Regions from separate parts of the Rhodococcus sp. BP-349 genome, predicted to be linked through region 3. Evidence: predicted binding sites of a transcription regulator. Region 3 holds the regulator's gene; each other region holds the start of a gene.
What was found. Region 3 encodes LexA, which represses DNA repair genes until DNA is damaged. Its sites were predicted from a motif close to CGAACANNTGTTCG; they were not measured.
Positions count from the first base shown of each region.

Region 1 (3,276 bases), 310 kb from region 3:
GGGTGGGGGGATCGACACCCACGGGGCCCTGAACGGCATCAGCGCGGCACCCGTGACGGGTGCCGCGCTGATGTGTCACAGCATCGGTGTGAGAGGCGCGCTGCCCCTCACGCGAGAATCGGAGCGATCGATGTGACCGCTCCGGTCTCCTTCATTCCTGGTCGAACCGCCGCTTGAAACGATCCTCCATCCGCGAGGAGAACCCCTTGCGAGGACCTCGGCGCGGTGCGGAACCGGAACGGCGCGGGCCGCTTCCCGGTGCCGGCGGGTTGTCGCCCTCGGACTGCTCGGACTGCGGCGCGGTGGGCTTGCGCAGCAAGAGCAGCACGCCGGAGCCGAACATGAACACGAAGCCGACGAGACTGATGATCGGGAATCCACCGGGCTTGAACGGGAGGGCCACGCCTGCAATGAGCAGAATGAGGCCGATCACGAACAGAGCGACGGCCTGGAAACGACGCCGCGTGGATGCGGCTCGAATCCGTCCGCCGCGCACGGTCGACGCGAACTTGGGGTCCTCGGCATAGAGAGCGCTCTCGATCTGGTCGAGCATGCGCTGCTCGTGCTCGGAGAGTGGCACGGTACCTCCCCCGGCACTGGATGGTGGCTCTCACTTCTTGGCCAGAAGTGAGAGGTAGCCGATCGGTCCGGCTACCTGTTGTCGATGATACGAGCAGAATCGGCAGCGAGCCACCTACCTGCACCACCAGTATGCGAGAAAAAGTCGCTCCGTGGTGGCGACCAGGATTACGCGGGCACCGCAACCGCCTCGGACCGCGAGGTCACACGGTCCTCGACGCGGTGCAGAAAGCGTCCCACCTGCGAGAAGAACTCGTCCGCCTCGGCCGCGTCGAGCCGATCGGCCGAGCCCGCCTCGATGGACGCACGCAGCGTGGAATACGCGGCGAAGTACGACGCCCACTCCGTGAACTCCGGCGCAGCCGTCCGCATGCGCACCCAGGCACTGCGGGACGCCCCACGCTTGGGCACCGGATCGACCGCATCGAGCAACGCGCCGGCACCGCGCAACGCGGCGACGTAGGACTCGAGGAACATGTCTGCCGCCGACGGAGCGCCGGCCGCGTCACCGAGAATGGCGTCCGCGCGGCGCAACAGCATCCGAGCGCGTGCGTGGGTGCGCGACGGCGCTGCGGAGGCGTCGAACGAGACCACCGTGCCGTCCGTCGTCGAGCCACCACCCTCCGTGCGGCCTGCAGAGCTGCGGCGTGCCGCAGTGTGACCACCCGTGCTCCGAGCCATTGCGCTACCTCCCTCTCCGACACGTGAACCGATCGGCATCCCTACGTCCTTCTCAACACTCACGACCTGTCGGTTACTCCCTGAGCGGGCCGGTCGAACGCGATGTAAGCATGGAGGTCGGACACGTTCTCTCGGACCGCCCCGCGCGACCGACCCGATCGCGGGTCGTTCGACCCGAGGTCGATTCGTTCGAACGCCTGTTCGATGACTTCACTGTAGCGCGGACGTCCGACACGATGCGAGGGATCGAGGTGAGTACCGTTCACGACGCCGAAGGCCGCGCCTCCGACGACGGCATTCGTCTGATCGAGCTCACCCCGCAGGACATGCGCCGACGGTTGACCGAGGCCCTGTCCGTCTACGTCGCCGCGATGGGCTACCCGCGCGGTACCGAGTTGCATCGGGCGCCGATGTGGGCAGAGCACATCCTGCGGCCGGGGTGGGGCGCGGTGGGAGGAGTCTCACACGACGATCACCTGGTGGCGATCGCCTACTGCTACCGTGGAGCGCCGCATCAGTGGTGGCATCAGCAGGTCCGCGACGGGATGCGACGGGCGGGGTGGTCCGCCGAGAACGCCGAGCGAGTGCTGTCGAACTACGTCGAGTTGACCGAGTTGCACGTCTCCCCCGAGGCTCAGGGCCACCGTCTCGGGGAACGACTCCTGCTCGCCCTCATGGCGGGCCGCCGGGAGAGCTCGGTGCTGCTCTCCACCCCCGAGGTCACCGGCGAGGACAATCGGGCATGGCGTCTCTACCGGCGGACGGGGTTCCAGGACGTCGTCCGCCGGTTCCACTTCGCCGGGGACGCCCGACCCTTCGCGGTGCTCGGCCGCGAATTACCCCTGACACCCGAGACCGGACTCGGTCTCGACACCACCACAGAAGAGGGGCCGACCACGTGATCGATGCCGCCGTCGTCGGATCGGGTCACAACGCACTCGTCTCCGCCGCCTACCTGACCGATGCCGGATGGTCCGTCCGCGTCCTCGAACGAGACACCGTCGTCGGAGGCGCAGCCTCCACCGTCGAGCGTTTCCCCGGCCACAAGGTGGATCGCGGCTCGTCCGCACACATCATGATCCGGCAGACCGGCATCATCGAGGAGTTGCGCCTCGCCGATCACGGCCTGCGTTACCTCGACTGCGATCCATGGGCGTTCGCGCCGCCGCCGCCCGGCACCGACGAGCCGGGCATCGTGTTCTCCGTCGATCTCGATGCCACCTGCGCCTCGATCGAGGCGGCGTGCGGTCTCGAGGACGCGGACGCGTACCGCGCGTTCGTCGCGCTCTGGGGGCCCCGCAGCGCCCGAGTCATGAAGTCGTTCGGGAGCCCGCCCACCGGCCGGGCTCTGCTGTCCTCCTTCTGGGGCATGGACGCGAGCGACGGCGCCGCGGCACTGTCCCGCGAGTTTCTCGCGTCGGGAGACTCCCTGCTGAACCGGTGGTTCGACAGCGAGCGCCTCAAGGCGGCTCTCGCGTGGTTCGGCGCCCAGTCCGGTCCCCCGATGTCCGAGCCCGGTACGGCACCGATGGTGGCCTTCAACGCTTTGATGCACACGACCCCGCCCGGTCGCGCCGTCGGTGGCAGCGGCGCGCTCAGCGTCGCGCTGCAGACGAAGATCGAGTCCGACGGGGGCACGGTGTCCCTGGGCGACGCCGTCGTGTCGGTGACGCGAGTCGGGGACGGATGGTCCGTGCGCACCGCGAGTGGCGAGGAAGTGCGAGCCCGCACGGTCATCGCCGGGTGCCACATTCTGACCACACTCGACCTGCTCGACGCCGGCGGCTTCGACACGGCGACGACGGAGTCCTGGCGGCGACAGATCGACGTGGGTCCGGGAATCGGCATGGTGGTCCGCGCGTCGACGTCGTCGCTGCCGCAGTATCGCGGTGCGCCCAGCGTCGAGGCGTCCACCCGCGGACTGCAACTGCTGGTGCACGACCGGGCCCAGCTCCGCCGAGCACACGGAGCGGCGTCGGCCGGCGATCTCCCGCCTGCGCCGGTGGTACTGGCCAT
Region 1 is NZ_JABUDR010000003.1:528,361-531,636, reverse strand. It holds gene HQ325_RS18875 (DUF3040 domain-containing protein) at 152-580, opposite strand; gene HQ325_RS18870 (SAV_6107 family HEPN domain-containing protein) at 748-1,260, opposite strand; gene HQ325_RS18865 (N-acetyltransferase) at 1,587-2,162, shown strand; gene HQ325_RS18860 (NAD(P)/FAD-dependent oxidoreductase) at 2,159-3,276, shown strand, end outside.
Region 1: HQ325_RS18870 (SAV_6107 family HEPN domain-containing protein) is a predicted target of LexA. The motif match lies at 1,451-1,464, and genes of this name have one in related genera.

Region 2 (3,276 bases), on a different contig from region 3:
GTGCCGGAGTGCAGGACGGCGGAGCCGGTGTTCGGACCGTGATTGATGCCGGACAGCAGGATGTCCGGCCGTGGACCGAAGGCTCCGCGAGTCGCGACGAACGCGATCATGGCGGGCGAGGCCTGCACGGCGAACGCGTCGACATCGAGATCGGCGACCGATGCGCGGGAGAGTACGAGCTGGTCGCGGTTCTGCAGCGCAGACAGCGACGCACTCGCACCGCTGCGCTCCTCGTGCGGCGCCGCCACCACGACGTCGTGACCGGCCTCGAGGGCGACTCGAGTGAGCACGGCGATCCCGTGGCTGTCGATTCCGTCGTCGTTCGTGATGAGCACGCGCACGTGTGCCTCCTGCGAGTGGGTGCAGCCGGTCAGGACGAGAAGGGGCGTACCTCGACCGTGGACATGATGGTCTCGACGAGCCCCAGCTGTCCTGTACCCAGTCCGCGGCGGGTCACGTTGGCGGTGCCGGCGGCGCCGCCGAGGGCGAGTGCCTCCTCGATGGACATGCCGCGGGCGAGTCCGGTGGCGATGCCGGCGCTCATGGAGTCGCCCGCACCATGGTGGTCCGTCTGCTCCAGGTCGGGAGTGACCACCTCGAGCACCGTGCCGTCGACGAGGGCGAGCGCCGGGTCCGCCGCGCGGGAGAGAACTACGATGTCGGCACCCTCGTCGTGCAGGGAGCGCATCGCCTCGATGAGAGCGTCCGGGTCCTCCGACTCCGCGCGCCCGTCCTCGATGAGGTCCTCGTGGCTCATCTTGAGCACGGTGAGACCGCCCTGCAGAGCCGCCGTCGCGGTCGGTCCGGACAAATCTGCGACGACGGGCTTCGACAGCGATCGCAGATCTGTCGTGAGCCGTCGATAGAAGTCTGCGGGCACCACCGACTCGGTGTGCGGGCCCCCCAGCAGCACGATGTCGGACGAGGCTCCGGATTCGAGGGTGATCCCGTAGAGATCGTCGAGCGCGTGCCTGGCCAGGTGCGGGGGATCGATCGTCGCCACCTCGGTGCGGTCGCCGTCGCGCCGGTCGTGGATATAGGACCCGGACTCGTGGCCGATGTCCACGGCACGCACGGTGATGCCCTCGCGGTGGATCAGATCGCGCAGCACGCCCCCGCTCTCGCCGCCGAATGCACCGGTCAGCGTCACGTCCATGCCGAGGTTGGTGGCCATGCGGGCGATCCAGTGGCCCTGGCCGCCGGCGTGCACGTGAAGTTCGGTGTCGCCGTTCGGCGCTGCGTCCAGGGTGATGGTGAGCAGCGGGGACGGCGCGAAGACGGTGGCGGTGGGCGCGTGTTCGGCAGTCGACATCGCCGTGATGTGCCCGTTTCGTCCGTTCCTCAAACGGACTTGCCGTCGGGGGCGGGTGGTGATCCAATGGGAACATACGTTCGAACACAAGTTCTCCAGCAAGCGGACGAGGGTGCGTGATGGGATGGAACGACGGACCGCCCACGTGGACCGAGATGGAGCGGTTGCTCTCGGGCAAGCCTCGTGTCATCGATCCGCTCGCGATGGGCGACGGCGGTGACAGTCCGGCGTGGTCGCGCAAGCGGGATCCCTACGAGGGTGCGGTGGTGCGGCCGCGTGACACCGTTCCCTACGCGGAACTGCACGCCCACTCGTCCTTCAGCTTTCTCGACGGAGCCTCCCAGCCGGAGGAGATGGTCGAGGAGGCCGTACGGCTGGGTCTGGACGCCATCGCGCTGACCGATCACGACGGCATGTACGGCGTCGTGCGCTTCGCCGAAGCGGCGCGCGAGCTGGACATGAAGACGGTCTTCGGCTCCGAACTCTCCCTGGGGGAGACGGGTATGCCGACCGAATCACGCACCGGCGCAGCCGATCCGGACGGCACTCATCTGCTGGTACTCGCTCGTGGGCAGGAAGGCTACCGACGTCTCTCCCGGGAGATCGCCACCGCCCATCTCGCCGGGGGTGAGAAGGGGCGTCCGCGCTACGACATCGATGCGCTGGCCGACGCAGCGGGTGGGCACTGGCAGATCCTGACGGGGTGCAGGAAGGGCAGTGTGCGGCGTGCGCTGACCGAGAGCGGGCCGGCGGCGGCAGAGCAGGCACTACGGGAACTCGTCGACAGGTTCGGTCGGGACCGGGTCACGGTGGAGCTGACCCGTCAGGGAATCGCGGAGGACGACGACCGCAACGACGTCCTCGCGGACATCGCCGCGCGTCTCTCGCTCCCGGTCATCGCCACCACGTCGGCGCACTTCGCGCGGCCCGGCCGTCGGCGACTGGCCATGGCGATGGCGGCGGTGCGCTCGCGCCGCAGCCTCGACGACGCGTCGGGCTGGCTTCCGCCTCTCGGTGGGACGCACCTGCGCTCCGGCGCAGAAATGGCGCAGTTGTTCTCCGCCTATCCCACCGCCGTGTCCCACGCCGCGGCGCTGGGGGAGGAGTGCGCGTTCGACCTGCACCTCATCGCGCCGCAGCTGCCGCCGTTCGACGTGCCGGAGGGCCACACCGAGATCACGTGGCTCCACGAGTTGACGATGCGCGGGGCCGAGCGACGCTACGGTCGACGCGAGGACGAACCTGCGGCCTACGCCCAGATCGACCGCGAACTCGCCGTCATCACCGAACTCGACTTCCCCGGCTACTTCCTCGTGGTCCACGACATCGTCGACTTCTGCAAGCGGGCCGACATCCTGTGTCAGGGGCGAGGATCCGCGGCGAACTCTGCTGTCTGCTATGCCATCGGCATCACCAACGTCGACCCCGTGCGTAACGGGTTGCTGTTCGAACGGTTCCTCTCCGTCGAGCGCGACGGCCCACCCGACATCGACGTGGACATCGAATCCGACCGTCGGGAAGAGGCCATCCAGCACGTCTACGCCAAGTACGGGCGCGGGTACGCGGCGCAGGTGGCCAACGTGATCACCTATCGCGGCAAGTCCTCCGTGCGGGACATGGCCCGAGCGCTGGGTGCATCGCAAGGGCAGCAGGACGCGTGGAGTAAGCAGATCACCCGCTGGTCCGGCGTGCCGGGCCGCGACCTGTCTGCCGAGGCCCGCGAGACCACGATCCCGCTGCCGGTGCTGGAGCTGGCCGCGCAGATCGAGAACTTCCCGCGGCATCTCGGCATCCACTCCGGCGGCATGGTGATCTGCGATCGGCCGATCGCCGACGTGTGCCCCGTCGAGTGGGCGCGCATGGAGAACCGCACCGTGCTGCAGTGGGACAAGGATGACTGTGCCGCAGTGGGTCTGGTGAAGTTCGACATGCTCGGTCTCGGCATGCTCTCGGCGCTGCACTAC
Region 2 is NZ_JABUDR010000001.1:1,848,791-1,852,066, forward strand. It holds gene surE (5'/3'-nucleotidase SurE) at 1-341, opposite strand, end outside; gene HQ325_RS08835 (1-phosphofructokinase family hexose kinase) at 371-1,312, opposite strand; gene HQ325_RS08840 (error-prone DNA polymerase) at 1,432-3,276, shown strand, end outside.
Region 2: HQ325_RS08840 (error-prone DNA polymerase) is a predicted target of LexA. The motif match lies at 1,382-1,395, and genes of this name have one in related genera.

Region 3 (3,276 bases):
CGAGCACGACCTTTTCCGCAGCTCGTACAAGAAGTTTCTCGAGCAGCATGTCGCGCCGCACCATGCCGAGTGGGAGACGCAGAACATCGTCGACCGCGGCGTGTGGGTCGAGGCCGGCAAGCAGGGCTTCCTGGGCATGGCAGTGCCGGAGGAGTTCGGCGGCGGCGGAGTCAAGGACTTCCGCTACAACGCCATCGTCACCGAGGAGACCACGGCCGGCGGGTACAGCGGCATCGGGTTCACGCTGCACAACGATGTCGTCGCTCCGTACCTGATCGAGCTGACCAACGACGAGCAGAAGCAGCGCTGGCTGCCCGGCTTCTGCTCCGGCGAGCTGATCACCGCGATCGCGATGACCGAACCCGGTACGGGCAGCGACCTGCAGGGCATCAAGACCAAGGCCGTCCGGGACGGTGACGACTGGGTGCTCAACGGCTCCAAGACGTTCATCACCAACGGCATCAACGCCGACATCATCATCGTGGTGGCGTGCACCGATCCGGAGAAGGGCGCGCAGGGCTTCAGCCTGTTCGTCGTCGAGCGCGACATGCCCGGATTCGAGCGCGGCCGCAACCTCGACAAGATCGGTATGAAGGCGCAGGACACCGCGGAGCTCAGCTTCACCGACGTTCGCATTCCCGCCGCCAACATGCTCGGCGAGGAGGGCATGGGCTTCATCTACCTGATGCAGAACCTGCCGCAGGAGCGTCTGTCGATCGCCGTCGTCGCGGCCGCCGCGATGGAGTCGGCGCTGGCGATGACCATTCAGTACTGCAAGGACCGCAAGGCCTTCGGTAAGCCGATCGGCAAGTTCCAGAACACACGCTTCGTGCTCGCCGAGTGCGCGACCGAGACGACTGCCGTCCGCATCATGGTGGACAAGTACATCGAGCAGCTCAACGCGAACGAGCTGTCGGTGCAGGAAGCCGCCATGGCCAAGTGGTGGACCACCGAGAACCAGGTCAAGCTCATCGACCGGTGCCTGCAGCTGCACGGTGGCTACGGCTACATGAAGGAGTACCCGATCGCCAAGGCGTACATGGACTCTCGCGTGCAGACCATCTACGGCGGTACGACGGAGATCATGAAGGAGATCATCGGCCGCGGGCTGGATCTGTAACCACACCGAACACGACGAAGCCGGCGCTGGATGTCCAGCGCCGGCTTTCGTCTGTCGTGGATCAGAGCTTGCGCATCACCGTGACGACCTTGCCCAGGACCACGGCGTCGTTACCGGGAATGGGTTCGAACAGGTCGTTGTGGGGGAGCAGCCACACGTCGCCACCGGTGCGCTTGAACGTCTTGACCGTGGCTTCGCCGTCGATCATGGCGGCAACGATGTCGCCGTTGTCCGCAACGTTCTGCTGGCGGACCACGACCCAGTCTCCGTCGCAGATCGCGGCGTCGATCATCGACTCACCGACGACGCGGAGAAGGAACAGCGAGCCGGACCCGACGAGCTCGCGCGGAAGCGGGAACACGTCCTCGACGGCCTGCTCCGCGAGGATGGGACCACCCGCGGCGATGCGCCCCAGGACGGGGACGAAAGTCGGCGCGGGCAGGCGATCGTCGTCCGACGACGGTGCGTCCGCGCTGTCGAGGTGATTCGTGGTATCCGCGGCGACGAGGTCGTCCTGCGCGACGGCGGAGACCTCTTCGGGGCGCCCGTTCTCGCCCGGCAGACGTACGTCGACGGCGCGGGGACGGTTGGGGTCGCGGCGCAGGAATCCCTTGCGCTCGAGGGTGCGCAGCTGGTGCGCGACCGACGAGGTGGACGTCAACCCGACGGCGTCACCGATCTCCCGGATGCTCGGGGGATAGCCGCGCTCGACCACCGACGCACGGATCACCTCGAGCACTCGCCGCTGACGTTCGGTGAGACCGGACTCGGTGTCGGCGGTCGTGGCCGAGCCGGTCGCTGACGCGCGCCCGCCGACCGTGCCGGATGAGCTGTCGTCCTTCATCGAGATACCTCCATCGGTAGCAGTGGACGTGGGGCAGGTGGTGCTGGTGTCACGTCCGTTGTGCGTGTGTCGAACCTAAACCGAAACGGGACTCGGATCAAACACCTGTTCGAAGCGTGTCGCGTGTTCGATGCACTTTGTCGGACCGGACTGCTATACATCGAACATGCGTTCATTCGAACGCGTGGGCGAATGTGTTGTTCGAACACCTCGGTGCATCGGCGACGCGGACGGCCACCGGCTATCCACGAGGAGTGGTTGCAATGACTCGAAGTGACCTGCTGACTGTCGGCACCGCACGTTCCATCGACATGCACGCACCCGGCCGCACACGCTGGACCTGCGACGACGATTCCTACTGGGGTGTGACCGACCGCGCGGCCGGGTCCACGATGACCGACCTCCGCGAGCGCACGACGGTCCGTCGCAGCCCCGCTCCGCGTGATTCCCGCCGGCCCGACGGCGGCGCCGTCGACTACCGTCGCCGCTCGAACGGTGTCTCGCAGGTCGAACACCGCACTCGTCGTGGACACGGATTCGCGACGTCCGTCGCTGTGGCGCTGATCACAGCTGTGTCCGCTCTGGGGCTGGTGGGACTGGCGAACATGCGCTCCGCCGCCGTTCCGGCACAGCCGTCCGTCTCGCAGCAGGCGGAGATGGGCGTCGTCGCCGGACGCTGACACCGACCGGGCACGTCCCCGGGGCCGACGGAGCCCGCCCCGGTACGCTGGACACACCGAGAGCCGCCGTGGCGCTCGGGAATTGCCCGAGCCATCGAGGGGTCTCTGTCCGATGCACTGCCCGTTCTGCCGCCACCCCGACTCACGCGTCGTCGATTCGCGGGAAGCGGAAGAGGGCCAGGCGATCCGGCGACGGCGTTCCTGCCCCGAGTGCGGTCGACGGTTCACCACGGTGGAGACAGCGGTGCTGTCCGTCGTGAAGCGCAGTGGTGTCAGTGAGCCCTTCAGCCGCGAGAAGGTGGTCAAGGGAGTCCGCCGGGCCTGCCAGGGCCGCCAGGTCGACAACGACGCGCTCGTTCTGCTCGCCCAGCAGGTCGAGGACACGGTACGGGCTTCCGGGTCGGCCGAGATTCCCAGCAACGAGGTCGGACTCGCCATCCTCGGGCCACTGCGCGATCTCGACGAGGTGGCCTATCTCCGGTTCGCCTCCGTCTATCGTTCGTTCAGCAGTGCGGACGACTTCGAACGCGAGATCGAGGACCTTCGTCGCCATCGTGCCGAGCACGATGACACCCCCGCCGAGGACGCGGAGCCCGCTGCTCAGCGGTGAGTCACCGTCGCACTGTGCGTCG
Region 3 is NZ_JABUDR010000003.1:835,798-839,073, forward strand. It holds gene HQ325_RS20300 (acyl-CoA dehydrogenase family protein) at 1-1,120, shown strand, start outside; gene lexA (transcriptional repressor LexA) at 1,182-1,964, opposite strand; gene HQ325_RS20310 (hypothetical protein) at 2,228-2,644, shown strand; gene nrdR (transcriptional regulator NrdR) at 2,757-3,254, shown strand; gene hrpA (ATP-dependent RNA helicase HrpA) at 3,256-3,276, opposite strand, start outside.